Regions from separate parts of the Neptuniibacter marinus genome, predicted to be linked through region 2. Evidence: predicted binding sites of a transcription regulator. Region 2 holds the regulator's gene; each other region holds the start of a gene.
The links. The regulator FNR, encoded in region 2, switches genes on or off when oxygen is low (the NO sensors DNR and NnrR bind a similar motif). The targets are predictions, from matches to a motif close to TTGATNTANATCAA.

Region 1: a site for FNR is predicted at 4,096-4,109, ahead of ACOQOE_RS17440 (cytochrome-c peroxidase). Genes of this name have one in related genera too.
Region 3: a site for FNR is predicted at 2,071-2,084, ahead of ubiM (5-demethoxyubiquinol-8 5-hydroxylase UbiM). Genes of this name have one in related genera too.
Region 4: a site for FNR is predicted at 3,213-3,226, ahead of ACOQOE_RS11885 (TraR/DksA family transcriptional regulator). Genes of this name have one in related genera too.

What each region holds. Positions count from the first base shown of each region.
Region 1 is NZ_OZ245004.1:3,676,558-3,684,555, forward strand. It holds gene ACOQOE_RS17420 (malate synthase G) at 1-1,251, shown strand, start outside; gene ACOQOE_RS17425 (NAD-dependent protein deacetylase) at 1,362-2,210, shown strand; gene ACOQOE_RS17430 (peptidylprolyl isomerase) at 2,275-2,556, shown strand; gene ACOQOE_RS17435 (sensor domain-containing diguanylate cyclase) at 2,571-4,007, opposite strand; gene ACOQOE_RS17440 (cytochrome-c peroxidase) at 4,184-5,356, shown strand; gene ACOQOE_RS17445 (hypothetical protein) at 5,495-5,773, shown strand; gene ilvN (acetolactate synthase small subunit) at 5,915-6,409, opposite strand; gene ACOQOE_RS17455 (acetolactate synthase 3 large subunit) at 6,412-7,998, opposite strand, start outside.
Region 2 is NZ_OZ245004.1:2,688,639-2,696,636, forward strand. It holds gene ACOQOE_RS12710 (heavy metal translocating P-type ATPase) at 1-1,369, shown strand, start outside; gene ccoS (cbb3-type cytochrome oxidase assembly protein CcoS) at 1,422-1,622, shown strand; gene ACOQOE_RS12720 (sulfite exporter TauE/SafE family protein) at 1,615-2,277, shown strand; gene hemN (oxygen-independent coproporphyrinogen III oxidase) at 2,361-3,749, shown strand; gene fnr (fumarate/nitrate reduction transcriptional regulator Fnr) at 3,822-4,616, shown strand; gene ACOQOE_RS12735 (adenine phosphoribosyltransferase) at 4,783-5,325, shown strand; gene ACOQOE_RS12740 (alpha/beta hydrolase) at 5,427-6,308, shown strand; gene ACOQOE_RS12745 (thioredoxin family protein) at 6,347-6,817, shown strand; gene rdgC (recombination-associated protein RdgC) at 6,922-7,836, shown strand; gene ACOQOE_RS12755 (SLAC1 anion channel family protein) at 7,950-7,998, shown strand, end outside.
Region 3 is NZ_OZ245004.1:2,893,634-2,901,631, forward strand. It holds gene mobA (molybdenum cofactor guanylyltransferase MobA) at 260-853, opposite strand; gene ACOQOE_RS13635 (response regulator) at 909-1,280, opposite strand; gene ACOQOE_RS13640 (class I SAM-dependent methyltransferase) at 1,378-2,010, opposite strand; gene ubiM (5-demethoxyubiquinol-8 5-hydroxylase UbiM) at 2,141-3,460, shown strand; gene ACOQOE_RS13650 (DUF6515 family protein) at 3,597-4,316, opposite strand; gene ACOQOE_RS13655 (HD domain-containing phosphohydrolase) at 4,587-7,511, opposite strand; gene ACOQOE_RS13660 (substrate-binding periplasmic protein) at 7,683-7,998, shown strand, end outside.
Region 4 is NZ_OZ245004.1:2,498,937-2,506,934, reverse strand. It holds gene ACOQOE_RS11910 (YebC/PmpR family DNA-binding transcriptional regulator) at 1-58, shown strand, start outside; gene ruvC (crossover junction endodeoxyribonuclease RuvC) at 238-756, shown strand; gene ACOQOE_RS11900 (trimeric intracellular cation channel family protein) at 802-1,461, shown strand; gene ruvA (Holliday junction branch migration protein RuvA) at 1,458-2,090, shown strand; gene ruvB (Holliday junction branch migration DNA helicase RuvB) at 2,102-3,112, shown strand; gene ACOQOE_RS11885 (TraR/DksA family transcriptional regulator) at 3,292-3,672, shown strand; gene tolQ (protein TolQ) at 3,878-4,558, shown strand; gene tolR (protein TolR) at 4,585-5,001, shown strand; gene tolA (cell envelope integrity protein TolA) at 5,011-5,901, shown strand; gene tolB (Tol-Pal system beta propeller repeat protein TolB) at 5,931-7,229, shown strand; gene pal (peptidoglycan-associated lipoprotein Pal) at 7,327-7,842, shown strand; gene ybgF (tol-pal system protein YbgF) at 7,846-7,998, shown strand, end outside.

The DNA of each region.
Region 1 (7,998 bases), 990 kb from region 2:
ACCTTTACTCGCCGCATTAATGCAGACCGTGAATTTACTGCACTAGATGGTTCCGAAATCGCCCTTAAAGGTCGTAGTTTAATGTTCGTTCGTAACGTAGGTCATCTAATGACTAACGAAGCGATCTTGGACAAAGACGGTAATGAAATCCCTGAAGGGATTATGGATGGTGTTATTACAACACTTATCTCCATCCACGATATGAAAGGCACTGGTAAGTTTAGTAACACAACAACGGGCTCCACCTACATCGTAAAACCTAAGATGCATGGTCCTGAAGAAGTTGCTTTTGCTAACGAACTATTTGCTCGTATCGAAGATATGCTTGGCCTTGCACGCTTCACAATGAAGATGGGCATCATGGATGAAGAGCGTCGCACAACTGTCAACCTAAAAGAGTGTATCCGCGCAGCAAAAGAGCGCGTGGTATTCATCAACACAGGTTTCCTTGACCGTACCGGTGATGAGATACATACATCCATGGAAGCTGGCCCAATGATCCGTAAAGGAGACATGAAAGCCGCCTCTTGGATTGGTGCTTACGAAGATTGGAACGTTGATAACGGCTTGCTTTGTGGTCTACAAGGTCGTGCACAGATCGGTAAAGGTATGTGGCCAATTCCTGATCAAATGGCAAACATGCTGAAAGCTAAGATCGGTCATCCTATGTCGGGCGCGAATACCGCATGGGTACCTTCACCAACCGCTGCTGTTCTTCATGCAACCCATTACCATCAGGTAGATGTTTTTGCCCGTCAGGATGAACTAAAATCACGTCCTCGTGCAAATTTAGACGACATTCTAACGATCCCAGTTGAAGCTAACCCAAGCTGGTCTGCTGAAGAGATTCAACAGGAACTGGATAACAACGCACAAGGTATCTTAGGCTACGTTGTTCGCTGGATCGATCAAGGTGTAGGTTGCTCAAAAGTACCAGACATCAACGATGTTGGCTTAATGGAAGATCGTGCAACACTGCGTATCTCTAGCCAGCATATTGCTAACTGGTTACGTCATGGTATCTGCTCTGAAGAGCAAGTAATGGAAACCATGAAACGCATGGCTGCCGTTGTTGATCGCCAGAACGAAAACGATCCACTATACCGCCCTATGGCTGCTAATTTTGACGACAGCATTGCTTTTGCCGCTGCCTGCGAACTTGTGATCGAAGGCTGCAAGCAACCAAACGGTTATACAGAACCGGTTCTGCACCGTCGCCGCATCGAAGCCAAAGCAAAATTTGGTGCATAATTAGTTTTACTCATAGCGACTGAATGACACATAAAACCGCGCTCTCTAAACCAAGAGCGCGGTTTTTTCGTATAAGGTAGACTACAGATACCGTTTACGAGTCAATTTTGATGAATATCTCAACCTACGCAGAGCAACTCGCCGAGTTTATTAACCAGCACCCACGTTTAGTCGTCCTGACGGGCGCGGGTGTAAGCACGGACTCGGGAATCCCCGCCTACAGAGATAAACAGGGTAACTGGCAGCACTCAGCTCCCGTACAACACCAGGAGTTTATGAACAGCCATTATGCCCGTCAGCGTTATTGGGCACGGAGTTTACTCGGCTGGCCAATGATTCGCGATGCACAACCCAGTCCCGCCCACTTAGCCCTATCTAAGCTAGAGAAAATGGGCCATATCCATTTGCTGATTACACAAAATGTCGACCGCTTACACCAAAAAGCAGGAAGCCATCAGGTTATCGACCTGCATGGGCGTTCCGACAAAGTAAAGTGTATGCAATGTTCGCAGCGCTACAATCGAACCTATATCCATGAAATCAGCGCGCAGGAAAACCCTCAATTTGAGATATTTGAGGCAAAAGCAAAACCTGATGGCGATGCCGACTTAGAAACCGATCAGTTTAAACACTTTAAAGTGCCTGACTGCGCTGAATGTGGGGGCATTTTAAAACCTGACGTTGTTTACTTTGGCGATAATGTACCTAAAGAAACAGTCTTTAGCGCACTGGATGCACTGGAACAAGCTGATGCTTTGCTCACTATTGGAAGCTCACTCATGGTTTATTCTGGTTTCAGGTTCTGCAAAAAAGCCGCAGAATGGAACAAACCTATCGCCGCACTTAATCTAGGCGTTACTCGCGCCGACCCGTTACTCAACTTGAAAATTAACGCCCCTATTAGCGAAACACTCACCGCAACACTATCAGTACTGCAAGCGCAGTCTTCACGCTCATAGAATCCTTCTGCAATTAACAGCCTTTTGCAGTAAAATAAAAAGATACATTTTGAGGGGTAGAGTCATGGCTAATCGCGCCTGCGCACGGCATATATTGGTAAAAACACAAGATCAAGCGGAAGCAATAAAAAAGCAATTAAAGCGAGGGGCTGATTTTGGGAAGTTAGCTAAAAAGCACTCTTTTTGCCCTTCCGCCAAACGTTTTGGTGATCTTGGCGAATTCCGTCGCGGCCAGATGGTGAAACCTTTTGATGATGTGGTCTTCAAAAAGCCGCTGCATATTGTTCATGGACCGATAAAAACTAAATTTGGCTGGCATCTAATCGAAACAATTTATCGTAAATAGCCTATCCCAACCAACTACTCAGCCAAACGTACGCAATTTCGACCATCCTGCTTTGCCTTATACAGGGCCGTATCAGCAGCTAACACATGAGCATCTAAGTCAAATAGACCTTGTTGCTCAGCAATACCAATACTTAATGTTACTTCCTGCTGGCACAACCTAAAGATTAACTGATGGCTCTCAAGTTTAGCGCGAATACGCTCAGCAATATGCGCCGCTTGCTGTAGATCCGTTTCGGGTAGTAAAAGAATAAACTCTTCACCTCCCCAACGCCCTATACAATCGGAAGGCCTTTGGTTGTCACGCAGTAATTCAGCAATGAGCAGTAAAACCTGATCCCCTAAAGCATGCCCTCCCCTATCATTAATGGCTTTAAAATGGTCAATATCGATCATCAACAAAGAAAGCGGCTTGCCATTACGTAGGTGAATACTTTTAATTCGCTCATAACGCTCGGCCAAAGCTCGTCTATTTAACAGACCTGTTAATGGATCTTGCCAAGCAACACTCTCCAACTCCCGCTGATAATGATTGATCGCTTTTAAGAGCAGTGCGAGAACAACACCCGTCACAATAAAACAGACAAATAAGGTAATGAACAATGGAGGAAAAAGTGCGTCATCAACCTGTCCCTCTTCCGCTTCCACACAGAGAATTAGATCTAACTCCTCTATATGACGAGTATTTAGAAGATAGGTCTTCCCATCTTTTTTATAGGAGAAACGTCCTTCAGGCTGAGACAAAACCTGCTCCACAACAGATTTAACACCCACCTTTTGATAAAGACTTTTCGCCGCCTCCCCTGAGCGCTCCTGTAATAGGAGATTCCCCCCCGGTGTTACAAGAAAAACGTTATTTCCATAACGAGCACGATAGTCAGAAAAAACCTGAGTGATACTCGCTAAATTGAGTCCTAGCCCAGTAGCACCGAGGAAGGTACCATCAGAGGTACGAATCTTAAAATTGATAAATATAGTTAATTCATCCCCGTTCGCTAAATCAGGGTCTAGATTTAATTCACTATCGCCAGGTAGTTGGCGCAGATGGAAATACCAATCATCTCGAGAATTATTCTCCGAAACCTGTTTAAGGAGCCCACCAGCATAATAATAATTACGGGTTAAATCAGATACCATAAAAGCAGTAAAAGCACCGTACTTTTGTTTAATCTCATTTAAATAACGAGTAATAGCCGCAACATCTTTTTCACCACCTAAAATCCAATCTTCTAGAAAAGTATCATTCCCCATAAACGAGGAAACGGTTCTCGGCTTAATTAAATCCCGCTGTACTTCAGCATAAATATTATCGCTTGTTAACGGCATCTCATGCTCAACTAGCGAATTTAAGGCCGCTTGCCGAGAAAGATAAAAACTGACGCTAGCCGTCAACATGAACCCGACAATAATAAGCAGACTAACAACCACAAGCATACGCTGTTTAAACTTCACGAACTTCCACCTAACCCTTTAAGCCCATTTCAGCTTTGTTAAAAAATACCAAGATAAACACCGTATTGATGTTCTGAATCTATAATATTTGATGGGTATCAATATAATAAAATCTCAAAAAAAGGTATTATTGATAACGGTTATCAATTACATTCATATTATCGAATATATTTCACATGCATATACACACTCGCCACAATACCTTGCTTTTCTTGCTATTACTGCTTGCAACATACAGTAATGCCAATAATACAGATGATACCCGACATACCCCAATTAAAGAACAGCTAGGGCAGCAGTTGTTTTTTGACCCCAATCTATCTTTTAACCGCACTCAATCTTGTGCAACTTGCCACGCTCCTGACCGAGCCTTTACAGACCCTAGAGACAATGGTGTTCAAGGTGCTTACTCACTAGGTGATGATGGTCATTCACTCGGTGATCGCAACGCCCCTACAGCCGCCTACGCAATGTTTAGCCCAGATTTCACATTCAATAAGGAAGGAAAATATATTGGTGGACAGTTCCATGATGGCCGCGAAAACAACTTAGCAGGCCAAGCGGGAGGACCACCTACGAATCCTATAGAGATGGGCATGCCCAACAAAAGAGTAATAGCTAAACATTTGCAGGAAAATCCGTTTTATCTCTCTGCATTTAAATCACTTTATGGCGATAATATTTTCACCAATGCGGAAAACAGTTATGCAGCGATGGCCGACAGCATCGCCCATTTCGAGCGTACTGAATTATTCGCACCATTTGATTCAAAATATGACCGCTATTTAAAAGGCGAATATAAGATGACAGAGCAGGAGGAATTAGGCCGCACGCTATTTTTCTCCCAACAATTCACCAACTGCAATCTATGCCATCAGCTGAATAAATCTCAACGTCACCCGCAAGAGACATTCACTAACTACGAATATCATAATATTGGCATTCCAACCAATATTGAGGGACGCAAGAAAAATGGTGTTCCTATTGATACAGCAGATACAGGCTTACTCAATCATCCACAGGTTGATGATCCTAAACAAGCAGGTAAATTTAAAGTCCCGACACTGCGTAATATCGCGGTAACAGCCCCTTATATGCACAACGGTGTTTTTCAAAATTTACGCACTGTTGTTCTGTTTTACGATAAATACAACAGCCGCAGTAGTAAACGCCAAATCAATCCCGAAACAGGGCAGGTTTGGGCTACACCTGAAGTACCGCAAAACTTATCAATTAAAGAGTTAGAAACAGGGCCAGCACTTGATGATCAACGCGTAGATGCGCTAGTAGCATTTATGAAAACACTCACAGATAAACGTTATGAGCATCTGTTAAATAATAACGAATAACGCCCCAAATCTTTGCACAACTTACCCATAGGCTGTTTTATTAATATTTTTCTAAAACAGCCAATAATTATCAGCTACTGTTCAGCTTTCTAACAATAGAATACGAGTCATATTTTGCTCTGACTGTTGTAGAAAACGATGCCAAAACTCATTAAAGATTTTCGTAACTATCAATTTGTTTATTATTGGTATGATAAAAGTGCGGGTAGAACTAGCCCCTACTTCCCTACGCTGAACCATGCAGAAGACTGGTTTGTGCAACAACAGCGCGTCAATTATTCAGGTCCTGAGCGCCGCAAACCTGCCTGTGATAAACATCACACGATACGAAGACGCGCTGCCGATACAACAATTAAAGTTGATTTAGATATATCTCGCGAGAAAATATCCGAGCTTAAACAACTCCTCATTGCCTAACATTCGGTCAGTTACCAGCCTCCTCTCCAATAATAAATAAAGATCTCTAGACTAAAAGCGCTACTAAAACACATCGTTGCGGCATAAAAAAAGCGGCATCCCGTTACCAGAATGCCGCTTGATTCTAACCTTTGTCTGAATTTATACGCTCAGAACTTTCTCACCACGGGCAATACCCGATACACCAGAACGTACGACTTCCATAATATTGGACGTCCCTAAAGCTTCGATAAAAGCATCCAGCTTACTACTTGCTCCCACCAGCTGTACGGTAAAGGTATTTGGCGTCACATCGATAATAGTGCCACGGAAGATGTCTGTCGTACGCTTAATCTCAGCGCGAACAGTACCATTGTTAGCCTTCATCTTAATCATCATCAACTCACGTTCAAGATGATCACCTTCAGTCAGGTCAACAACCTTTACTATATCGATCAGCTTATTTAGCTGTTTAGTGATCTGCTCAACCACACGATCATCGCCAATCGTTGTTACCGTCAAACGAGACAATGTTTCATCTTCGGTCGGCGCAACGGTTAACGACTCAATATTGAAGTTGCGCTGAGAGAACAATCCAACTACACGGGATAATGCACCCGGTTCGTTTTCCATCAATACAGAAATAATATGACGCATGATTATGTTCTCTCCGTTTTGCTTAGCCACATGTCACGCATAGAACCACGCGGTACCTGCATAGGGTAAACGTGCTCAAACGGATCTACTGCGATATCCATGAATACCATACGATCTTTCATAGCGAATGCTTCACGCATAGCGCCTTCAAGATCCTCATAACGCTCAACCTTAATGCCTACGTGACCGTAAGATTCAACCAGTTTGACGAAATCAGGTAACGACTGCATATAAGATTGCGAGTGACGAGACTCATAATTCATATCCTGCCACTGACGCACCATGCCTAATGACTGGTTATTCAAGCAGATAACCTTAACTGGAATACCATATTGGCTAATGGTAGATAGTTCCTGAATATTCATCTGGATACTACCTTCACCCGTTACGCACACAACTTCCTCTTCAGGGAAATTAAGCTTAACGCCCATTGCAGCAGGTAAACCAAAGCCCATAGTTCCTAAACCACCGGAGTTAATCCAACGGTTAGGTTTATTAAACTTATAATACTGAGCAGCAAACATTTGATGCTGACCTACATCAGAACAAACATAAGCATCACCATTAGTGACTTTGCTTAGCATTTCGATAACCTGCTGAGGCTTCATCTGCTTGGAGTCATCTGTTTTATAACGACCGCCATGACGACCACGCCACTCTTCAATCTGCTCCCACCACGTTTTCAGGCTTTCAGCAGATGGCTTAGTCTTCGCCGCTTGCAGTTGCTCTAACATCTCTTTTAAGACCGCTTGGGCAGGCCCTACGATTGGCACATCAGCTTTGATCGTTTTCGAGATCGATGCAGGGTCAATATCAATATGTACAATTTTTGCTGTCGGGCAGAACTTATCAGTACCATTAGTTACACGGTCATCAAAGCGCGCGCCTACTGCTAAAATCATGTCGCTGTGATGCATTGCCATATTAGCTTCATAGCTACCATGCATACCCAACATACCAATAAACTGAGGGTCCGTGCCTGGGAAACCACCTAAGCCCATCAGTGTATTTGTAACCGGACAACCTAACTCTTTAGCGAGTGCGATCAGTTCATCACTCGCATCACCCATAATGACACCGCCACCAGAATAAATAACGGGGCGTTTAGCCGCCAGTAACATATCCACAGCTTTTTTAATTTGGCCGCTATGTCCTTTAGAGATAGGATTGTAAGAACGCATTTTCACGCTCTTAGGATATTCATACTCATAACGATCTGTGGGTGTTGTCATATCTTTAGGGATATCGACAACAACAGGGCCTGGACGGCCACTCTCAGCAATATGAAATGCTTTCTTAATAATCTCTGGGATATCTTCCGGACGTTGAACACTGAAGCTGTGTTTCACGATAGGACGAGAGACACCGATCATATCGGTTTCTTGGAAAGCATCTTCACCGATCAGGTGTGACATAACCTGACCTGTAATAACAATCATTGGGATTGAGTCCATATAAGCGGTCGCAATACCGGTTACGGCATTGGTCGCCCCTGGACCTGAAGTTACAAGTGCAACGCCCGCTTTACCGGTTGCACGTGCATACGCATCTGCCATATGAGTGGCAGCTTGCTCATGGCGGACCAAAAT
Region 2 (7,998 bases):
AGGTGAGTATCTCCCTATTCGCAAGCAAATCGGTGACAAGGTTGTTGGCGGCACAATTAATGTGGAAAATCCAATTACTATCAAGATTATTCAAACAGGTAGCGAGACCCAGCTATCTGCCATTGTTCGTTTGCTCGAACGGGCGCAAGCAGAAAAACCTCATGTAGCCAAAGTCGCCGATAAAGTCGCCAGCTATTTTGTCGCTGCGGTTCTCCTAACAGCTATTGTTGTTGGCTTCAGTTGGTGGCTAGTTGAACCCTCTCAAGCCTTTTGGATTACACTCTCAGTTCTCGTTGTCACCTGTCCATGCGCACTCTCCCTGGCAACTCCGACAGCACTGACTGCAGCAACCGGTACCTTAAGACAAAATGGGTTATTGATTACGCGCGGCCATGTATTAGAAAGCCTAGCCACTGCCACCCATATTGTTTTTGATAAAACAGGCACATTGACTCAAGGCAATCTAAGCCTACAGCAAATCGTACCCTTAACAGATCTCAGTGAAAGTGAATGCACTAAAATTGCAGCGGCGATTGAAAAACATAGCGAACACCCTATAGCCAAAGCGTTTCATGAGAAATCTGCCGAACTGAACGCTTCTAACATCCATAATGAAGTAGGCCAAGGGCTCGAAGGTACTATAGGTAATCAACGCTATCGTATAGGAAAACCATACTTTTCAGCCCAGATTTGTTCACAGCCTCAACCCCCTTTGCCAGAAACCAGTGGTCAATGGCTACTCCTTTGCAATGAAAATTCAGCCTTAGCTTGGTTTAGGCTAAACGACCAAATTCGCAGAGAAGCCCAACAGACTATCAGGCATCTACAGCAACTGGGATTAACCTGTGAAATGTTAACCGGTGATAACTCATCTGCGGTTGAGGAAGTAGCTACTTTCTTAGGTATTAATAACACGATATCAGGCGTTTCTCCTGAACAAAAACTAAGTCATGTAAAACACCTTCAGGAAAATGGTGCGCAGGTCGTCATGGTCGGCGATGGTATAAATGACATTCCTGTATTAGCTGGCGCACAAACATCAATTGCCATGGGCGGTGCAACTGACTTAGCAAAAACTAATGCTGACGGAGTGTTAATCAGTCACGACCTACTTCGCTTAGTAGACGGTATTTTACTCGCTCGAAAAACTAAACGGATCATCAAACAAAATTTATTTTGGTCTCTTTTCTATAACCTTATGGCGCTTCCTCTTGCAGCCTTTGGCTTTATTGCTCCTTATATGGCGGCACTAGGAATGTCTGCAAGCTCGCTGGTTGTTGTCAGTAATGCAATGCGTTTGAACCGCTTAAAGAAAAGAAAATCAGGCCCAATCAAACATCAATCTGAAACGTTGAAGACTAACCCCTAACAACAAAATCAGGTAGAATTACTCCTTTAAAAATTAAGGGTTATTGATTCCCATGGACATTATTTTTCTCCTTATTCCAATCGCTATCATCTTAGCGAGCTGTGCCGTTTGGGCTTTCTTTTGGAGCGTTAATAATGGTCAGTATGATGATTTGGACAGCCCCGCTCATAGCATTTTATATGACGATGACGAAGCACTGATTCCCGATGACGCCAAAGTAAAAAAACCTTCCCCTAAGGATAAGGATGACTGAAGCACTCTCACTACCAACCGCATTTTTGCTAGGTTTACTCGGCGGTACACATTGCCTTGGTATGTGCGGTGGTATTGCGACAACAGTTTCCCTTAGCAGCCCAAATGGTATGAAAGGCTTTGGCTTATTACTGGGTTACAACAGCGGGCGAATTACCAGCTACGCTATAGCGGGGGCATTACTCGGCAGTGTAAGTTGGTTAATTGAAAATCCAAGCATACAACTCGCATTACGAATATTTGCAGGTTTAATGTTAGTCAGCATGGGACTTTATATAGCACAATGGTGGCAAGGTCTGACCAAGGTTGAGCATTTTGGCTCCTATCTCTGGAAAAAAATCAGCCCTTTTGCACGCCACTTTTTACCCGTTAAAACATTACGCCAAGCACTCATGCTCGGCGTACTTTGGGGCTGGCTACCTTGCGGTCTCGTTTATAGCACACTCATATGGGCATCCGCCGCTGCGGACTGGACCTTAAGCGCACAATTAATGATCGCTTTTGGATTAGGCACCCTGCCCACTATGCTTTTAACTGGTGTTTTAGCACAGCAAGTAAAAACAGTTTTACAACGAAAACTAACAAAACACCTCTCTGGTAGCCTGATTATACTGATGGGACTCTACACGATCCCTTGGCAAGGCATACTGAATTAGCCATAGAGTTAAACCAAGCTTAGTTACTAATAGATTATTTACTGTCAGTGATGGCAGCATTTGAGATAACGAGGGAAAAATTCGTGGATAGCAACCTGATAAAATGGGACTTAGATCTAATCAAGCGATATGACCTTTCGGGTCCACGCTATACATCTTACCCGACAGCCGTTCAGTTCGATCCTGAACTATCTTCCTCGGATTTGGTGACAACGGGACAAAACTCTGCCGACTTAAATGCGCCACTCTCTCTCTATGTACACATTCCATTTTGTGCGCACGTTTGCTACTACTGTGCCTGCAATAAGGTCATTACACGAAATCGTAAGAAAGCACAGCCCTATTTGGATACCCTGTATAAAGAGATGGCTCAGCTTTCCAAATGGTATAATAATGACCGTCAGGTCACTCAGCTTCACTGGGGCGGCGGTACGCCTACTTTCATTAGCCATGAGCAGATGAGAGAGTTAATGCAGCAGATGCGGGCTAATTTTAATCTACTAGATGATGACTCCGGCGATTACTCTATTGAGATAGATCCAAGAGAAGCCACTGAAGAAACAATCCAAGTATTAAGAGAGATCGGTTTTAATCGCATTAGCTTAGGCTTACAAGATATAGACCCTAAGGTGCAAGAAGCTGTTAACCGTGTGCAATCGGTTGAACAAACCTCTGCCATTTTAGAAGAAGCTCGCCGCCAAGGCTTCCGCTCACTTAACCTTGATCTTATTTATGGCCTACCCTATCAAACATTTGATGGCTTTAACGAGACATTAGATACTGTTATTGAGATGAACCCAGATCGGCTCTCTGTATTTAATTATGCTCATTTGCCCGATCGTTTTAGGCCACAGCGTCATATTGATGAATCCACTTTACCAAGTCCTGAAACAAAACTTGCGATTCTCGAATCTACCATTAGCAAACTATTAGCAGCTGGCTATGTCTATATAGGCATGGATCACTTTGCTAAACCTGATGATGAATTAGCTATTGCGCAAAACACGGGAAAACTACACAGAAATTTCCAAGGCTACACAACACATTCTGAATGTGACCTCGTTGCCATGGGTGTATCTGCCATTAGTCAAATTGGTTCTGTGTACTATCAAAACCAGCATGAGATGCAAGCTTATACAGATGCAGTAGAAAGCGAAAAGCATGCAATTAAACGCGGCGTAAGCTTAACCCCAGATGACATTATACGCCGCCATGTCATCACTCATCTTATTTGCCATTTCGAATTAGAAAAAGCACCAATAGAGCAGCGCTTCGGTATCCAATTCGATCAGTACTTTGCTGATGCCCAACAAGAGCTAAGCGCTTTTACCTCCGATGGTCTCATTCAAATGGACACAAAACGCATTACCGTATCACCCGCCGGTCGGTTACTAATTCGTAGAATATGTATGGCTTTTGATGCTTATATACCAAAAGACATTAGCTCACAGCGATTCTCACGGATTATTTAACTTCCCGTATTTACAGAAATATTACATAATCAAAATGTAGCCACTCGATTATAACGACAACAGGAATGTATTATGAGTGATAACAAGACAAACGAAGGGAAGCTGCGTAGTTTGCAGCAGGTTAGCTGTAACACTTGTAGTCTTAGCTCATTATGTCTCCCCGTTTCGCTTAATATGACAGAGATGGAACGGTTAGATAGAATTATCGATAAAAGTCGACCATTAAAAAAAGGTGATCACCTATTTAACCAAGGTTCTGAGTTCACTGACGTGTATGCGATTCGAGCAGGAACCGTCAAAACCTACACCATCACAAATGAAGGTGAGGAACAGATCACTGGGTTCTATTTTCCAGGCGAATTGGTTGGCATGAGCGGATTTGATAGCAACGAATACCCTGTCTCGGCAAAAGTACTAGAGACAACAACCGTTTGCGAAATTCCATTTGAACGCCTCGATGATCTGTCGGGGCAACTACCGGAACTACGCCGCCAACTCTTACGCACTATGAGCAAAGAGATTCGCGAAGAACAACAAATGATGCTTCTTTTATCAAAGAAAAATGCAGAAGAGCGTGTAGCAACATTTTTGGTAAAAATTTCGCAACGCTTTAAAGCTCGCGGCTATTCTGAAACTAGCTTCCGCCTGTCCATGTCGCGTAATGAGATTGGTAATTACTTAGGCTTAGCCGTCGAAACTGTCAGCCGTATTTTCACACGTTTCCAGAAAGCCAATTTACTGCGCGTTGAAGGCAAAGAAGTTCATATAGAAGATATAGAACAACTCTACAGATTATCTGGAGAGGTTATAGAAAGCGATACCGCTGAACCAGTAAGTGCGCAATGTGGTAAAAATGGTCACTGCTGAGTCATATAATATATAAAACAAAAGAGCACCGGCATATTGACTACCGGTGCTCGTCAGTCGCACAAAAAGTAGCCATCTCAATGTGTAACCCAACGGGTTCATTAGAGCTTTACCTCCCCTAAAATGCATTGAGCCAAATCAACAAGCTGTTTCCAAGGAGTTTTTAATGTCATACGACGAATGTTATGTGAAGTCAGTTATTCGAACCATCCCTGACTGGCCTGAACCTGGCGTACAGTTCCGTGACATAACCCCCCTGTTTAAAGATCCAAAAGCATTACGCATGATCTCTGACGCTTTTATTCAGCGTTATGTTGATAGTGATATTACTCATATCGCCTGCATTGATGCCAGAGGCTTTTTGATCGGCTCTATTATCTCCTACCATCTAAATATTCCCTTAGTTCTCGTCCGTAAAAAAGGGAAGCTTCCAGGCCAAACAATCGAACAAGAATATAAGCTGGAATATGGCACAGCGACAGTTGAAATGCAGGTTGATGCAGTTACTTCTGGAGACAAAGTTTTAGTTTTTGACGATTTAATCGCTACAGGCGGAACAATACTTGCGGCCTGCAGCATTATCAAAAAATTGGGAGCATCAGTATCAGAAGCCGCTGCACTTATTGACCTACCCGACCTTCAAGGTTCCAGTAAAATCCAAGATGCCGGCGTCCCAGTACATACGCTTCTAGCCTACGAAGGCCTTTAAACACTACAAGTGACCTCTAATAGAACACTGAAACGGCTTGCATATTTCTTTTAAGAATATCATTATAACTTAATTGATGAACAAGCTGTTTAGGTATTTCTATGCTCCGTATTATTATCGCCCTATTCCTTGCTAGCAGCCTTCTTAACTCCAGCAACCTATATGCAGAAGAGATCACACTAAAATATAAGCATCTCGACTTAAATGCCAACCTGTACCTGACAGAAGAGAACGGTTTTAACAATATACTTCTCATCACCCACGGCACACTCGCCCACAATGGCATGGAGATCATTGCCACATGGCAAGAGCTACTGGCTGATGAAGGCATGAGTAGCCTAGCTATCAATTTAAGTTTAGGTCTTGATAATCGGCATGGTATGTACGACTGTAAAACGCCCCACACCCATAAGCATACCGATGCAATTCATGAAATAGCTGCTTGGGTAGACTGGCTTAAAGCACAAGGCAGCCAAGCAATAATATTAGCCGCCCACTCACGAGGAGGAAATCAAACAGCTTGGTATGCGGATACACACTCAGACCCCGCTATAAAAGGACAAATTTTAATTGCTCCGCAAACTTGGTCAGAACAAGATGAAACAGCGAGTTACACCAAACGCTACCAACACCCACTGCAAGCTCAGCTAGAAAAAGCAATGCAATTAACGCCAAATGACATGCTTATCCATACAGATTTTATCTACTGTGAAGATACACAAGTAGCAGCTGCAAGTTTTGTAAACTACTACCAAGCCAACCCTCGCTTTGATACCCCAGCGCTTTTATCTAAAACGACACTACCAACACTGGTCTTTAGTGGCAGTGAAGATACAATCGTCAACGGTCTATTTGAAAAAATGGAAGCATTAAACAACGATGTGGTACAAAATGTTCAAATTGAGGGGGCTGACCACTTCTTTCGAGACCTTTATATGGATGAAGTTACCGAACATAGTTTAGAATTCATCGAACAACTATAAACACTCAGCCGCGACCTGGAATACACGCCGAAATTTACATGTTTAGATTACTAGCAACCTTTTGTTTAATAACCAGCCAAGCTCTCTGGGCTGTAGAGATACCTAAAACAAAAGACTTACAACAAGCCTATATAGAGACGGGTAGAAATTCATCAGGCCAAGAAAAAGTTGTGATGCTCTTAGTATCGCAACCTAATTGTCACTACTGTCTTCTTATTACCGAAGAGATCATCCATCCAATGCTTTTAAGTGGACGTTATGAGAGCACTACGTTCTTTAGCGAGCTTGAAATTAACACAGGCGGAAGTATTAAAGATTTTAACGGGCAGCAGGTAGGTGCTAATACATTTGCTCAACGCTACAATGCATGGGCAACCCCGACACTACTTTTTCTAAACAATAAAGGTGAGGAAATTGCAGAAGAGATGGTCGGTATCAACACCCTAGACCTCTACGGATACTATGTCGATAAAGCCCTTAACATAGCTTTTAAAAAAATAAATCCCTGAGTACCCTATTAAGATAATTAATTTCGTCATAAACCTATAATTTCCTCTTCCATCCACAACATTTCTTGCTACTATGCACTGCCTTTTTCCTATCAGGAGCTGCTATGTGGTTTAAGAATGTCATCTTTTATCGTTTAACTGAACCCTTTGAATACACACAGGAACAGTTACAAGAAAAGCTACTGGAACAAACATTTACGCCTTGTAAAAGCCAAGAATTGAGCCGCTATGGCTGGGTTTCTCCTTGCCACCTACTAGACGATGTTTTTGCTCATCAAGTCCACGGCATGTTTATGATTGCCGCACGAAAAGAGGAAAAAATTCTACCCAGCGCGGTTATCAAAGAGGCCGTCGGTGAAAAAGTTGCTGTTATTGAACGCGACCAAGCACGTAAAGTTTACAAAAAAGAGAAAGACCAACTGAAAGATGAAGTGGTGCTTGATCTCCTACCCCGCGCTTTCAGCAAGTTTCAACAAACAAGTGCAATTATACTTCCTAGCTTAGGCTGGATCGCTGTTGATTCTTCTAGCCACAAACGTGCTGAAGAGCTACTAAGTCACCTACGTGGAACACTAGGTAGTCTGCCTATAGTTCTTCCTGATGTGCAACAATCACCCTCAGCTGTTATGTCCACTTGGCTAGAAAGTGATACGAGCATACCTGAAGGTTTTGAAGTGTTGGATGAATGCGAGTTGCGCGATAATGTACTTGAAGGCGGTGTTATTCGCATTAAAGGTCAGCAACTGGAAGATGAAGAGTTTATTGCCCACCTTGAAGCAGGTAAACGAGTCGTTAAACTTGCTCTTGAATGGGATGAACATCTGAAAATTCTGCTACAAGATGATCTCTCAATCAAACGCCTTAAACTCAGTGACCAATTACAAGACAAAATGTCAGATGAGGCCGCTGAGGATGAAGTCGCTCAATTTGATGCTGATATGGTTCAAATGGGCTTAGAGTTTGCAAAACTCTTTCCTGCGATTATAAAAGCCTTTGGTGGTGAAGCGAAAAGACCTTAACTCCGTCTTCCCAGCGGTTAATTCGGCTGGGAAGGGTTGAATATAAAACTTGGCTTTATTACTTAAAAACACTTACAATATTAGTATATTCTAATGTTCGAGTAATTAGAGACATGCAAGATACTTCAGAACAAACCTTACCCAAACTGAAATTTTTTCCCG
Region 3 (7,998 bases), 200 kb from region 2:
CCTCCTGATCTGTAGTAGCTCAGACTTGATCAGACAGAATTCCATTAGCCGCCAGAGAGATCAGATCAACCTGCTCATCAGTCATTTCACATTGCCCTTCACGATACTTAGAAGCGCATCGACAGGAAGGTCAGATGAAATCATGGGCGATAACCTTTAAAGGAGGGATAACTCTAAGCCCATATATCTAGCGACGTAACCGCTCCTTTCTGTATTCGGCTAAGAAAAACCTCTGAGCCAATCACTACCGATCAAAAAACTAGGCTAGGTCTTGTGATGTATTAATATTTTTTAATGCAGAGGACTTTGCATCCACTTCCACAAAATACATAGGAAACTGCTTATACCATTTATAAACAGCTCGCTCACCGCTGGAAAGCCAATGGGTTAATTCAGTGCCAAATCTCATAGGTATAACCGCATGAAGAAACTGCGGTTGATCGCCCGTTTTTAACACCACAATCTTATCCCGATGCTCTTTGGTAGCCAGTAATAAACGTTCAATAACGTTTTTATCCAATAGAGGTGTATCACAAGGTAACACCATTAAATGGGTATAAGCATCCAGTTGACGCATTGCCGCATGAATGCCTGCTAGAGGCCCTTGATAACCATGAATCTGATCTTTTACCAAGGTACAGCCATAAGACTCATACTGATCAAAATTACGGTTACAACTAATAACCACGGTTTCTAACAAAGGCTTTAAACAATCCAATGTCCAGCAAACCATAGGCTTCCCATCGTAGAGCACTAAGCCTTTATCTTGATCTCCCATTCGACTCCCCTGCCCTCCAGCCAAAACGACCGCGGCAATCTTTAACGGGGAATGCTGTGTCAAAGTATGGGACATAAACAACCTAAATAGTAGATACGTTAAAAATCTACATACCGATAAAATGAAAGGATTACTCCGACACCGCAATATTATCTAAAGCAGTCACCAATTTTTCAAAATCAATCGGTTTCCAGAGAATCTCTTTAACATTCCCAGCATCAAGAATATTCTTAATCTCACGCCTTTCTGCTTGCCCAGTGATCACGATACAGGGTTGCTCTGGAAATTTCTGACTGATGTAATTAACCACCTGATCACCAGTCAAAAGTGGCATTTTCACATCGGTGATAAAAGCATAACAATCACCTTTTTCCAATTCGGCCAAAGCCGCTTTAATCGAACTAAAACAGTGCGGCTCATAGTCCAAATTTTCTAATTTAATACGACGCTCTAAGCTTTTGAGCATCATCTTCTCATCATCAAGAATGATAATTTTACGCATCTCTACACCGCTCAGTTTTCAACAACCCCTTATATATAGGAGCTATACACTTTTATAACGCTTTAATTATAAACTACAAATTAAAAAACAGATCGACTCAATTTCTCTTTGCACTCACTATAGCCAACCAAGATTGCTGTTGGCGCGGCATTCCTTCTGGGCGGTAATAATGATATAGCACCTCAAACCCAGCGTCATTCCAGAAACGTTGACTCACATCAAACTCCATATAATGGCCATATCGCTGACCATTCCAACCCTCATCATTCCCTCGAGGATTAGAACTAAACAAAATACCACCCTCTCTAAGCGCTCGATGGCAGGCACTTAAAACACTCGGTAATAACTGACTAGGTACATGAAACAGGGAAGCATTTGCGTAAATACCATCAAAACATTGCTCGCCTAAATCCAACTCAGCAAAACTTTGATTCAAAACATCGCAACCACTATGCTCCTGCGCCATCTTACAAAAAGTCTGACTACCATCTAAACCAACTGCTCGATGACCAAGCCTTTTAAAATAATGAAGATCGCGACCGGGTCCACAGCCTAAGTCCAAAAGGTCTAATCCTTCACGCTGCGGAAGCGCTTTTAAAAACGCCTCAATATTTTGACTAACATCATGATCACGTGTTCCCTGCCAAAACGCTTCTGCATTCGTTTCATAATGACCTAAAGTAATACGTTCAATCTCTTCAACTGCATCATCGGTGTGTTTCTTTGTCATACCTACCTTCCAATTTATATCTTTTACTAAATATTCGAACCGAGATTGAGGCCGCTTTATTTGATTTACATCCAAGCTTAAAACTAAATGACGGAGTAAAGTAGCTTTTTTCAACTAAGAGGTGGTTGTTATGAGTGAAATCTACGATGTCTTAATAATTGGTGCCGGCCCTGCAGGGCTGAGTTTTGCTCGTTCCTTAGCAGACCTGCCGCTTAATATCGCTATCGTAGAACGATCATCAGAAACAACGCTGGCAGAACCTCCCGAAGATGGCCGAGAAATAGCACTCACCCATCAATCCGTGGAGATCATGAAAGCTTGTGGCGCATGGCAAAGACTACCCGCGGAGTCGATCTCACCTATCAAAGCAGCCAAAGTGTTTGATGGTGAATCAAGCTACAGCTTAAATTTTGATAACTATATTCAAGATTTAGAAGCCTTAGGCTACCTAGTCCCCAACCACCAGATCCGTAAAGCTTACTACGCAGAACTCATATCTCACCCTCAGATAGACGTTTTAACTGAAACCCTTGTGGAAACAGTGACAACAGATGAATACAACGGCACAGCAATTCTCAGCAATGGCAAGGAACTAAAAGCTAAGCTAATTATTGCTGCGGATACGCGTTTTTCTGAGATGCGCCGTAAAATGGGGTTATCTGCAACCATGAAGGACTTTTCAAGAAGCGCAATCGTCTGCCGAATGGAACATAAAAAGTCACACCAGCAAACTGCATTTGAATGCTTTCATTATGGTCGCACAACCGCAATTCTACCGATGAACGGTAACCGCTCATCCATTGTAGTTACTGTTAATAGCCGTGAAGCACAGCACTATACTGAAATGAAAGAAACTGACTTTAACCAGACGATAGAACACCAGCTAAATGGCTTACTTGGTGGGATGCAACTGACCGGTATACGTCATATCTATCCATTAGTTGCTGTACACGCTAATCAATTTGTAGGATGTCGCTTCGCCTTAATCGGTGATGCCGCTGTAGGTATGCACCCCGTCACAGCTCACGGTTTTAATCTTGGACTTAAAGGACAAGCAACCTTAACTAAATTAATAGCACAAGCTGTGGCCGATGGAGAAGAGATTGCTAGTGAAACACTGTTAGCCAACTACGAATCAGAGATGATGCGCACTACTCGTATCCTCTACCACGGCACAAACTTAGTGGTAGGCCTATTCACAAACGACACTTTGGCAGCAAAAATAGCACGTAAAGCGACCCTTCGTTTGGCAAATAATATTACCCCGATAAAGCAGCTTATTACCCAATCTCTGACTGAAAAAGAATTAGATCAAGCAAACCCACTACAGGTATTAAAAAATTACCTACCGCCCCAACCAGCTTCCCTACCTATAAATAAGGTAAAACAGAACTTAGAAAAGAAGATATTGAACAAATTTAATCCGGCGGCGTTCTTTAGTTCTAACTAAATTATCCCTTATAGGGGCAAATGAGTGTTGAAGATCATTCTGCCGAAATTGCAGCAGAGCGGTAATTTAAAACCAAAATTCATCAACAAGCGTTTGGCACGCCTACCTTAGACGTGCCCTTTTTCCAAAACCTTACCTAATTCAGCCTCACAGCTAGGTAATGAATCCCCTGACCTGATAGCTGAGGCAAAAAGTAAATATCTCTATATTGAAAATACTGCTGTCCATTGATGGTGACCGACGCTGCGCCTTGGGGCAAAGCGCTATAACTGTTACCCAACTGAAAGTTGCTACTCCGGGTAGTACTACGGATAATCGTGCCACTCGGTGCTTCAACTACACGGTAATAGCCATTATCAAACACATAGTAAATGCCTTGAGCAGCATAATAGGAGCGCCCCTTTACTATGACCTTTTCATGTCCATTGGGTAGATAACGAATTTTTAAACCCAACGGTGGACGAACAACCGTATAGCCTTGATGACCATAGCGATAATAGAACCCGTCATTAAAGACAAATGACACACCTCCAAAATTAATGGATATTCCCTTCGCTGGTGCTTTATGAACAACCGCACCGGTTTTATAAACCTTCCGCTGCGGAACGCTATGCTGGCGATATACAGTTGTCTTGTGCGATACAACTTTAACCGGATCACTCTTATGATGACCCGGGCTCTTTTTCGTTTCCTTGCCCTTAGATTGTTTATTCTGATTCTTTTTATTTTGACCTTCTATAGATTTAGTCTCTTTATAGTGTGCATCTTTATACTGTGAGTCTTTTCCTTGAGCGGCACCCGTCGTTGGCAGCACAATCAAACTCATAACAAGGGGTAATAGGATAGTTAATTTCATCGCGTTACCTATCTAAACCAATTAAGTTAATAACCATACTACGCGGAAAAATTAACAAAAAACTCGACTTAGCATAGCTTTACACTACCTTTGCACTTCTTGACGGCCCTTAAAGTTTAACGATGAACTGGTGCACCTTCATAGACACATTGATTTCTTTCTAACCAAATAAGCCAGATAAAAAAGGCACAAATAATACGCGTACTAAGCTATACCAAGATAAAAATGGCATTCAGGGAATAGGCATAAAAACGTTAAGCTAGGATCTCTTTAGGGAAGGTAATCCGAAATCTGAACCTCATCAATCTGATCAGGGCTCATGTATTCTTGCGCATAAACCAGATAGGCCTTTGACTCTAAAAATAAGCGAAAGATATCAGGATCAATATGTTGGTTATCTACCATAAAAGACAGAATTTTAATGGATTCAGAGAGCATTTTTCCTTTTTTATAGGGTCGATCAATCGCAGTCAGCGCTTCAAATATATCAGCAACAGCCATCATTCGAGCGACAGGAGACATCTCTTCTCTCATTAAACGTTTAGGGTACCCTGTACCGTCCATCTTCTCATGATGCCCACCAGCAAGCTCGGGAACCATGCGTAAATGTTTAGGGAACGGGAGGTTATCAAGCATTTTTATGGTCTGAACAATATGTTCATTAATTTTATAACGGTCTTCTGGTGTTAGTGTTCCCCGTTGTATTGACAGATTATGTATCTCACCACGGTTATAGAGAAGTTCAGGAACATCCATTTTAAAGCCCCAAGGATTGCCTTCTGGAAGTTTTTCCGATTCTGGCCTCTCAAAAATATGCTCAAGCCTATCAGCGAGTAAAGGCTCTTTTACTGGTAGTTTAGGGGCAACAATCTTATTTTTCCTTTCTAGCTCCTCATGGGATATACCAATGCGATCATCCAGCGTTCGAGTCCAAGTTTTTTGAGCGATAGTATTCATACGATCTTGCTTGCTCTCGTCTAAATACTCCCCCCCTTGATTAAGCTTAGCGATAAAGGCGAAGTCATCATCAAGCTGGGAAAGCTCTTCATGCAATGCCATATCATCACAGGTAACACCGGCTGCACTAAGAGCACTGCGCAAGAAACGAATCTCTGCTTCGCGCTTCATCACCTCTACACGCATGCGAATCTCATGAATTCTATCGTAGAGGGTTTCGAGTTTTGTTGCCTTATCGACTATGAATTCCGGTGTTGTGATCTTGCCACAGTCATGCAACCAAGATGCAACATGAATCGCCTCCCAGTTATCACGAGACAAATTAAAATCTTTAAAGGGACCTTCATCTGCCTCATTCGCCGCTTTTGCGAGCAACTTAGTCAGCTCAGGTACCCTTGCACAATGCCCACCTGTATAAGGACTTTTCGCATCAATAGCGCCCGCTATAAGCTGAATAAAACTCTCAAATAGATCACGCTGGGCCGCAATAAGTCGTCTCGCTTCAACTGAAACAGCAGCCGACCCCGAAAGAGCCTCAGTAAAACGCACTAAAGCGGGGTCAATATTTGTTTCTTCAAAAAGCAGTATTACCCCAACAAGTTCGTTACTTCTATTAAATAGAGGGGCTGCCAATAGGTGTGACGGCGTAACATCCAAAACCGTTCCGAACGTTTCCAATCCCATACGCTCGAGCTCTTCACTCGAAGCTTTCGCATTCTCTGCATTTTTGTTTTCAGCAACACGAACAACTAAAGCCTCATCTAGCGAAAGCGGCACCGAAGGTATACTAATGTCAAGTGTTTGCTCACTGTCGATACGCGAGACAAATGGAACTAACGCAGTTTCTTCATTATCAGTTAGATAAAGAACACCAGCTTGGGTCTCGGTGGTGGCGATTATTTCGTCCAAAAGCTTCACAAGCAGTGTATTGAAGTCTTCTTCTGCCGCAATCGTTCGATTGATCTCTAAGAAGCGAGAAACAGTAACGCGCAACCGATCAATCGTATCGGCTAATTCCGAAGCCTCCCTAACCCTAGAACCCACACTGACCGGCTGAGTGAAATCGAAAGATGCAAGTTTTTGAACGTCCTTAGAGAGTTGGCTCAAAGGCTTAGTGATTTGGCGAATTATAAAAATGCCAAAAGGAATTGAAAGGCACAAAATAATCAAAATCACTATGCTTTGATCTCGAATAATTTGTCGTGTTGAGGCAAATAAATTATCCGCAGGTACAGCCAACAAGAGACGTGCTTCGGCCCCCATTCCAAAATCTAGAGGCCGGCTAGATACTACCCACTCCCTTCCCTCTGATTCGATAACACCATGTTTATATGATCCAGACAGGCCCATTTCTACAGCAGCTTTACTTAAAATCGGTGATTCAAGGCCAGATATATTCTGACGCACAATTTTACCGGAATCCGCACGCCTAGCTATTTGAGTAAGGTCAGGGTGAGCAATCAATGTACCATCACTTTCTGTGATAGCAATTTCAGAATCTGATGATAACTGAAGGCTTTTAACTTCCGCCGCCAACTGACCAATAGTCGCATCAAATCCAACAACAGCAGAAGCGTTCACGGAACGCTGCGATATAGTCACGCCAATTTTATCCGTCGTAAAAAATGCATAGGGCGCACTCGTAACTGAACCAGACTTTCCCTCACTAGCCTGAAACCATGAACGATCACGAGGGTCATAAGTATAATCCGACTTTACCTTCACCGCTTGTAAACGAAGGTTTTCATCATATAACCGATACTCCCCAACTCGATTACCGTTCACATCGATAGTTATGCTTTGCACAAGAAATGATGTCGTTTTATCTAACTGAAATAACGACCTAAGCTCATCATTATCTATTTTTTTAGCAAGAAAAAACTCACCATTCACATAACCTACATAGATATTACGAATGGTCGGATTGTTTTTAAGCGCTTCGGCTAGTACCGGCAATCTAGAAAGCCGTGTACTTAAATCTGAAGCAACTGTAATCTGATCATAAATCAGTATGCTCAGTTGAGATTGCACAGGCTCGACTAGCCGACGAGCACGTTCTTGGATCATCATACCGAGTGTATCAAACTGCTCCTCCAAAGCGGCCCTTAATCCATTGTTCGCACCAGTATAGCCAAGCACTAAAACCGTACTACCGAGCGTCAATGCAAGCGCAAAACTCGCTGCAATAAGCAACGTTTGAACAGATATGAGATTTTTTTTGGGTCTAGCGTGTGGCATAAGAAAACAACTCCATTGCATACAAAACATTCCATTTATGCCACTTAGAAACCGGCGAGACTACACTCTCTTTTAGCTCAATATACACAAAATAATCAATAGCGTTTGACTATTTTTTCGAATAATCTGGCTTAAAATCATCTAGAAATTTTTAGACTTAGAGGTCTCATTTTGCAGCCAATCGTTTTAGCCCTAGCATTATTTATCACACTAACATTAGATGCTTCAGCTGACAGCATTGACCCATACGGCTGTAAGGACAAAGAAATTTCTGTTGGTATTACTAAGTCTGGTGTCATGTATCATGACGGGCATGGCATAGACCCTGATTTACTTGCACTCTTAAGTGACATAACCCATTGCCAATTCCATTTAATCCCTATTGCCAGGAATGACGCATTCAATTTGGTAGAGCAAGGTAAAATAGACTTTGTTCCCAGCGTAACTCGCGAGCCGCACCGCGAAGCATTTGCATGGTTTATTCCTT
Region 4 (7,998 bases), 190 kb from region 2:
TGATTCTCAGAACGTTTATCACAATGCCATTATCCCTGAAGAATCGATGGACGAATAATTTGCTTTCCTCTTTCTAATGGCCGGGATTATACTCTCGGCTTTTTTTATTCCTCAATATTAGTGGGTTCAGGGTTTTTAAAATGGGCTAGCTCCTGTATTCTTTGCTGTATAAATAAACAGTATTTTTTTTGGGTTGGTGATTTTGAACCGCAATTTGAATCAGAATGTATTAAACAGATGCTTATATTAGGAATAGATCCAGGGTCGCGCATCACAGGTTACGGTGTGATTAATAGTGTTGGCAATAAAAATGAATATGTTGCTAGCGGCTGTATACGCATCAAAGGTGATGAGCTGCCAGAGCGACTACAGCAGGTTTTTACAGGGGTTTCTGAGGTCATAGAGCGTTATTGTCCTCAAGAGATGGCCATTGAACAGGTGTTTATGGCACGTAATGCTGACTCCGCTTTAAAACTAGGTCAGGCGCGTGGCGTGGCTATTGTGGCAGGCACTAATGCAGACCTTCCTGTTTATGAATACGCAGCGCGTAAAGTTAAGCAATCTGTTGTGGGCAAAGGTTCAGCTGACAAGGCACAGATCCAGCATATGGTGACTCAAATTCTTAAGTTGCCAGGCGCGCCTCAAGCGGATGCCGCTGATGCTTTGGCCATTGCGCTTTGTCATTCTCATACACGTAGCAGTTTGATTAAGACATCGGGCAGTATGTCGTCGCGAAATGCGAGTTGGCGCCGTTAATTTTCTAGTTGCTTAGGCAGCATTGTTACTTATAAGAGTTTAATCATGAGTTACGAATATTTTATCTATATTGCCGACCTTCTGGGTGTTGCGGTTTTCGCCACTGCGGGAGCTTTAGCAGCCCAAGGGAAGCGTTTAGATATTTTAGGGGTGGTAGTGTTAGCTATTGTGACCTCAATTGGTGGCGGAACTATTCGTGATATCACATTGGATATTCACCCGGTTGTTTGGATTGCTGATACGACTTACCTTTGGGTAGCGATTATTTCTGCGGTTGTTGCTTTTGTGGTGTGTCGCTATATGCAATACCCAAGAAGGTTATTGTTAATACTTGATGCGATGGGGTTAGCGCTCTTTACAGTTCTTGGTGCTGAAAAAGCCTTAGCATTAGAATTTTCACCGATTATCGCTGTTATGATGGGGGTAATAACGGGTTGTGCCGGAGGTATGATTCGTGACATTCTCACAGGTCAAATTCCGTTAATACTTCAGCGTGACGGCGAGCTTTATGCGACTTGTTCTATTGTCGGTGCGATATTCTATATTGCGTTTTATGAGGTGGTAGAAGAGCAGTTATTGGTACTTATAGCCATGTCGATAGTATTTGTTGTTCGCATGGCTACCATTTTTGCGAACTTGAAATTGCCAGAATTTATTGTCGCAGGGCATAAGTTAGAAGATATGAAAAAGGGACAGGATCAGTGATAGGTCGATTAAAAGGTGAGTTAATAGAGAAGCGCCCTCCACAATTGGTTATTGATGTGAATGGAGTGGGTTACGAGGTTGAAGCCTCAATGAACACTTTCTATCGCTTACCCGAATGTGGTTCGCAGCTGATTTTGTTTACTCACTTTGTGACCCGTGAAGATGCGCAGTTACTTTATGGTTTTTATGAACGGGAGGAGCGCACACTGTTTCGAACGCTGATTAAAGCCAATGGCGTAGGGCCCAAACTTGCAATCACAATTTTATCGGGTATTTCTACCGCCGAATTTGTACGTTGTGTTAATGATGGTGATACCGCATCGTTAGTAAAATTACCCGGTGTAGGCAAAAAAACTGCAGAACGTTTGATTGTTGAGATGAAAGATAAAATTCAGGCATTGGGCCTTGAAAGCTCAAGCGAATTTCAGCTGTCAGCTGCGGATGGCCCAGATATGGCCGCTTTTGAACCTGTTGCTGATTCTCGATCTGAGGCTGAAAGCGCCTTGGTCGCTTTAGGTTATAAGCCTGTTCAAGCGACTAAATCGGTAGCGCAAGCGGTAAAAGCTTTAGGTGCTACAAGTAGCAGTGAAGCGCTTATTCGTTACGCTCTACGAGCAATGGTTGGGTAGGAGTATTGTAAGTGATAGAAGCTGACCGATTTATCTCGCCGCTAAGTAATCCTGTAGAAGAGGCAACAGATCGAGCTATTCGCCCTAAAACCCTTGAAGATTATGTGGGGCAGCCTGTTGTACGTGAGCAGATGGAAATTTTTATTCAGGCTGCGAAGATGCGTAAGGAAGCTTTAGATCACACGCTTATCTTTGGTCCTCCAGGCTTAGGTAAAACTACATTGGCTAATATTATTGCCAATGAGATGGGGTCGGAGATTAAAACTACTTCTGGTCCAGTGCTTGAAAAGGCAGGGGATTTAGCGGCGATATTAACCAATTTAGAACCTAATGATGTTCTGTTTATTGATGAGATTCATCGCCTTAGCCCTAATGTGGAGGAGGTGCTTTATCCTGCGATGGAAGATTATCAGCTTGATATTATGATTGGTGAAGGCCCCGCAGCTCGTTCTATTAAATTAGAACTTCCACCTTTTACCTTAGTGGGAGCAACAACACGAGCTGGGTTGCTCACATCTCCACTGCGCGATCGCTTTGGTATTGTTCAGCGCTTAGAGTTTTATAATGTCGAAGATCTAACCAACATCGTTTCCCGTTCGGCTAATCTTTCTGGTACTTATATTGATGAGCAGGGCGCCTCGGAAGTAGCAAAAAGGTCTAGAGGGACACCACGTATAGCAAATCGCCTGTTACGTCGTGCGCGGGATTACGCTGAGGTTAAAGGTGACGGTAGAATCAATAATGATCTGGCAGATCGGGCCCTAAATATGCTGAATGTCGATCATCATGGTTTTGATCATCTGGATCGACGTATGTTGATGACAATGATTGATAAATTCGCTGGTGGCCCTGTAGGCGTTGAGAATTTAGCAGCGGCTATTAGTGAAGAACGAGATACGATTGAGGATGTTTTGGAGCCTTATCTTATCCAGCAAGGATTTATTATGCGAACTCCTAGAGGGCGTGTCGTTACTGATTACGCTTATAAGCATTTTGGGATTGATCGACCAGATGAAAGTTAAGGATTATTGTATTGATTAATACTTATCGCTGGTTTTCTTAAATAAACTTAATCCGATTCAGATCAATAAACCTTACTTTAAGTATGTTTTTATGTTGAAACTGATCTCCGTCAACCCTGCTTTATAGGTCTTAGGTCTAACATATCGATTACTATAATAAAGTAAGTGCAGGTATTGTTATGACGGTTAATCTTACGTTATCAGAGGTGGCGGCCTTTAAAAAGGAACTTCTCTACCTATTAGAGCAGTTACAAACTGAAGTGACAGAGGAAATGGGGCCGCAGATAAGCACTGGAGTGCAAACGCTACAGGTTCATGATTCCGGGGAAGATGCGGATGCCACCGCAGACTTTATGTTGAAAGTTGAATCCTTATCTAGGCATAACGAAGAGATAGCAGAATGCTTATCTGCGTTAAGTCGTATCAATGCAGGGGAGTTCGGTTTATGTACCGATTGCGGTGAGGAGATTGAATTGAGTCGTTTAAAGGCTTGTCCAACTGCCGCTCGATGTATTCGTTGTCAGTCTTTATATGAGCAAGGTTTGCAAAAAAGCGCATAATTTTTTTTACAAAACCCTTCATCACTTTTCTTGTATTAAACCAGCCTTTCTAGGCTGGTTTTTTTCTTGTATTAATTCTTCTGACTGTTATTGTTGATCCTAAATTTCTCTGCTGGGAAATAGATTGAACTTATCTGCTTTTGAGTAATCAGAAAGCAGGTTTGGGGTCTCTTTAACTGCTTAAATAGATAAGAAGGATAGTACTGTGGTCGAAAAAATGTCGATCTGGAGTTTGGTTGCAAATGCGAGTTTAGTTGTGCAACTGGTTATGCTAATGCTTTTGTTAGCTTCAGTGCTTTCTTGGATAATGATCTTTCAGCGTCAATCAGTGCTTTCCAAAGCACGTAAAAGCCTCAGGAAGTTTGAAGAACGGTTTTGGTCTGGTGTGGATTTAGGTCAGCTTTTCCGTGAGGTAAATCAGCAGCCTAATTCTGATTGTGGTGCTGAAAATATTTTCCGTGCAGGTATTAAAGAGTACACCCGCTTAACACAGCAGCAGGGGTATGATCCAGATTCTGTAATGGACGGCGTTGAGCGAAGCATGCGTGTTGCTTTAGCCCGTGAAGAAGATAAATTAGAACGTCATCTACCTTTCCTTGCGACCGTGGGATCCACAAGCCCTTATGTTGGACTATTTGGTACTGTGTGGGGGATTATGAACTCCTTTCGTGGTTTAGCTAATGTTCATCAAGCAACGTTAGCATCGGTTGCTCCAGGTATATCAGAAGCGCTGATCGCGACTGCGATAGGTCTTTTTGCTGCTATCCCCGCTGTAATTGCATATAACCGTTATTCGGCGCAAGTTGAATACTTGCTAGGTAATTATGAAACCTTTGCGGATGAATTCTCATCTATCTTGCATCGTCGTATGCATGCATCACACTAATTTTTCTTTTCAGGGAGTGTGGTCAGATGATTAGAAGGCATAAGAAAAAGCGTAAATTAAACGCCGACATTAATGTTGTGCCCTATATAGACGTAATGATGGTGTTGTTAGTTATCTTTATGATTACTGCGCCAATGCTCACGCAAGGGGTTAATGTTGAGTTACCTAAAGCAGCAGCAGAACCTGTAGATGATAAGGATAATGAACCCGTTATTGTGACGGTAAATGCTGATGGTGAATACTTTATCGATATTGGTGGTGACCCAGAAGAGGCGGTTACCGCAGAGGTCGTCCAAGATCGAATCAGTAAGATTTTGGCGACCAATCCAGATAAAATGCTATTAGTTCGTGGTGATCGCAGTGTTGATTACAATACGGTTGTGCAACTGATGGTTTTACTACAACAAGCTGGCGCTCCTAGCGTTGGCTTGGTGACAGAGTAGGTTCAAATTTTGCGTTTAAGTAGTTACCTGCTTCCCACTCTTTTTGCTGTTTTACTGCATGGGGTTGTGGTTGCCCTGTTGGCACAGAGTTGGTTTGATCATGAAGATTCGGCGCGTAAAGTGCCACGGCATGTTCAAGCTACGATCGTGGATATGAAAACAAAGAACGCGCTAAATAAAGCCGCGGCAGAGGCTAAAGCGAAACAGAAAGCCGACCTACAGCGTAAGGCGGATGCTGATAAAAAACGTAAAGCAGATGAGAAGAAAAAACAGTTAGCGAAAGAGAAAGCGGCTAAAAAGAAAGCAGCCGATAAAAAACGCCAACAAGAGTTAGCTAAGAAAAAAGCAGCCGATGCTAAAAAACAGGCAGAACAGAAGAAAGCGAAAGAGGCTAAGTTAAAGAAAGCAGCCGCAGAAAAAGCGAAGAAAGCTAAAGAAGCCGCAGCAAAAAAAGCTAAAGCTGATGCGGCTAAGAAAAAGGCAGATGCAGAACGCAAAGCAGAAGAAGCACGTAAAGCTGCAGAAGAGCAGGCTAGAAATGAAGCCTTGATTCGGGCTTTAGAAGAGGAAGAGGCTGCGATTGCGGCAGAAGAACAACGCGCAGCCGCCATGCGCTATGAAGCTTATATTGTTGGTCAGGTGACGCGTAATTGGCGACGTTCTCCAACAGCAAGAAATGGAATGGTGGTTGAGGTGACTGTTCATCTATTACCCTCAGGCCGTGTTAATGATCGTTATGTGACTAAATCAAGTGGTGATTCTCGGTTTGATAATGATGCACTGAGAGCGATTGATCGTGTTACTGTATTTGAAAAGCTACAGGAGTTAGATCCTGTTGTGTTTGACCGTTATTTTAGGAAGCGTGTTCTTCGGTTTAGACCTGAAGATTTACGGGATTAAGTTTTAAAGGGGAGTTAAGCGTGAAGAAAGTGTTTCATCTATTAATTGTGAGTTGTGCGTTACTGCTTTCCTCTGTTGCTAGTGCTGAGAGTGATTTAGCGATTGAGATCACCCAAGGCATTGATGAGCCAACCCCTGTTGCGGTTGTACCTTTTGCTTGGGGTGGGGCGTCAGCATTAAAAGAAGATATTGCTAAGATTGTTTCAGCTGATTTAGGTCGAACCGGCCTGTTTAAAATTATGGATCCTAAAAATATGTTGAGTTTCCCAACTCAGCAAACTCAGATCTATTATAGGGATTGGCGAATTAGCAAAACTGAGTTTTTGGTCATTGGCCGTCAAATACCTGCTGAAGGTAATCAAATAAAAGTTGAATTTGAGCTTTATGATGTCCTTAAAGAACAGCGTTTGTTATCCGAACGAGTATCTGGCACACAAGATAATTTACGTGATATAGCACACTATATATCGGATATGATCTATCAGAAGTTGACGGGGATTCGCGGTGCGTTTTCCACACGAATTGTTTATGTTACCGCTCAACAATATGGTGAAGGTAAAGTGAGTTACCGTCTTAAAATGGCGGACTCTGATGGTGCGCGTCCGATGACTATCCGTCAGCAGAGTGAGCCTTTAATGTCACCGGCTTGGGCACGAGATGGCTCGAAACTCGCCTATGTGTCTTTTGAAAGTGGCCGACCAGCTATCTATATCCAATACTTGGCAACAGGTAAACGTGAAAAAGTTCAATCATTTAGAGGTCTTAATGGTGCGCCGGCATGGTCACCAGATGGTAATAAATTAGCGATAGTCTTATCTAAAGATGGTAATCCAGAAGTCTATGTATTGGATCTAAGGTCCCGTAGTTTAGCCCGAATTACTCATCATTATGGGATTGATACGGAGCCTTCATGGTCTCCTGATGGTCAGTCTATTATTTTTACCTCCGACCGAGGTGGTCAGCCACAGATCTATCGGATCTATCTGCCGACCCGTCAGTTGGAACGAGTGACTTATGAAGGCAATTATAATTCACGTGGACGTTTGACCTATGATGGTCGCTTCCTCGCGATGGTACACAGAGGTGATGACAATGTGTTTCGAATTGCTGTTCAAGATTTGAAAACAGGCCGTTTAGATACGCTAACTGATACGTATCTTGATGAGTCGCCCACCATAGCGCCAAACGGTAGTATTATTCTTTATGCTACTCAAAAAGGAGTGAAAGGTGTGCTTGGTGGCGTGACCCTAGATGGTAACGTGCGCTTTATATTGCCGGCAACGAGTGGCGATGTTAGGGAACCCGCATGGAGTCCCTACTTGCAATAATTTCTTATAGACATTAACTTATGTCCTGATTTGGACATGGCGGCATCAATAACATTAAAAATGCTGGGTAAACCAGTAAATTTTTCAGGAGTGATCAATGCGAGCTTCCAACGTAACTAAAGCAGTTGCACTAGCCCTATCCGTTGCATGGGTAGCAGGTTGTAGTACATCTGGCACAACAGAAAGCACAGGTTCTACAGCAGGAACTGATACGGGTTCTACTCAAGGCGTAAGCCAGAACACAGGTGTTAGCGGTTCTTCTATGGACGATGTCGCAAACCTTCAAACTGTATTTTACTTTGACTTTGACCAGTCTGTTGTAAAAGCGGATGGTTTTGCTGATTTAGAAAAACATGCGGCCTATTTAGCAGCTAACCCATCAGCACAAGTAATACTTGAAGGTCATGCTGATGAGCGTGGTACTCGTGAGTACAACATGGCTCTAGGTGAACGTCGTGCTAAAGCAGTTTCTCGCTTCCTACAAGTTAATGGTGTATCTGGTTCTCAGGTTGAATCTATTAGCTTCGGTGAAGAGAAACCAGCCGTTTTGGGTCACAGCGATTCTAGCTGGAGCCAGAACCGTCGTGTGGAATTGAAGTACGTATCTCGTTAATTTATGACTTCAAAATACACAGTTTATACATCAACACTGGCGCTGTTTCTCAGCGCTAGTGCTGTTGCTGAAGAAGTTCCGGTGATTGAGTTAGGCGTCGATAGTGGCCAAAGCTCATCTCAAACGGCGACTTATACTCCCCAAACATCAAGCGGT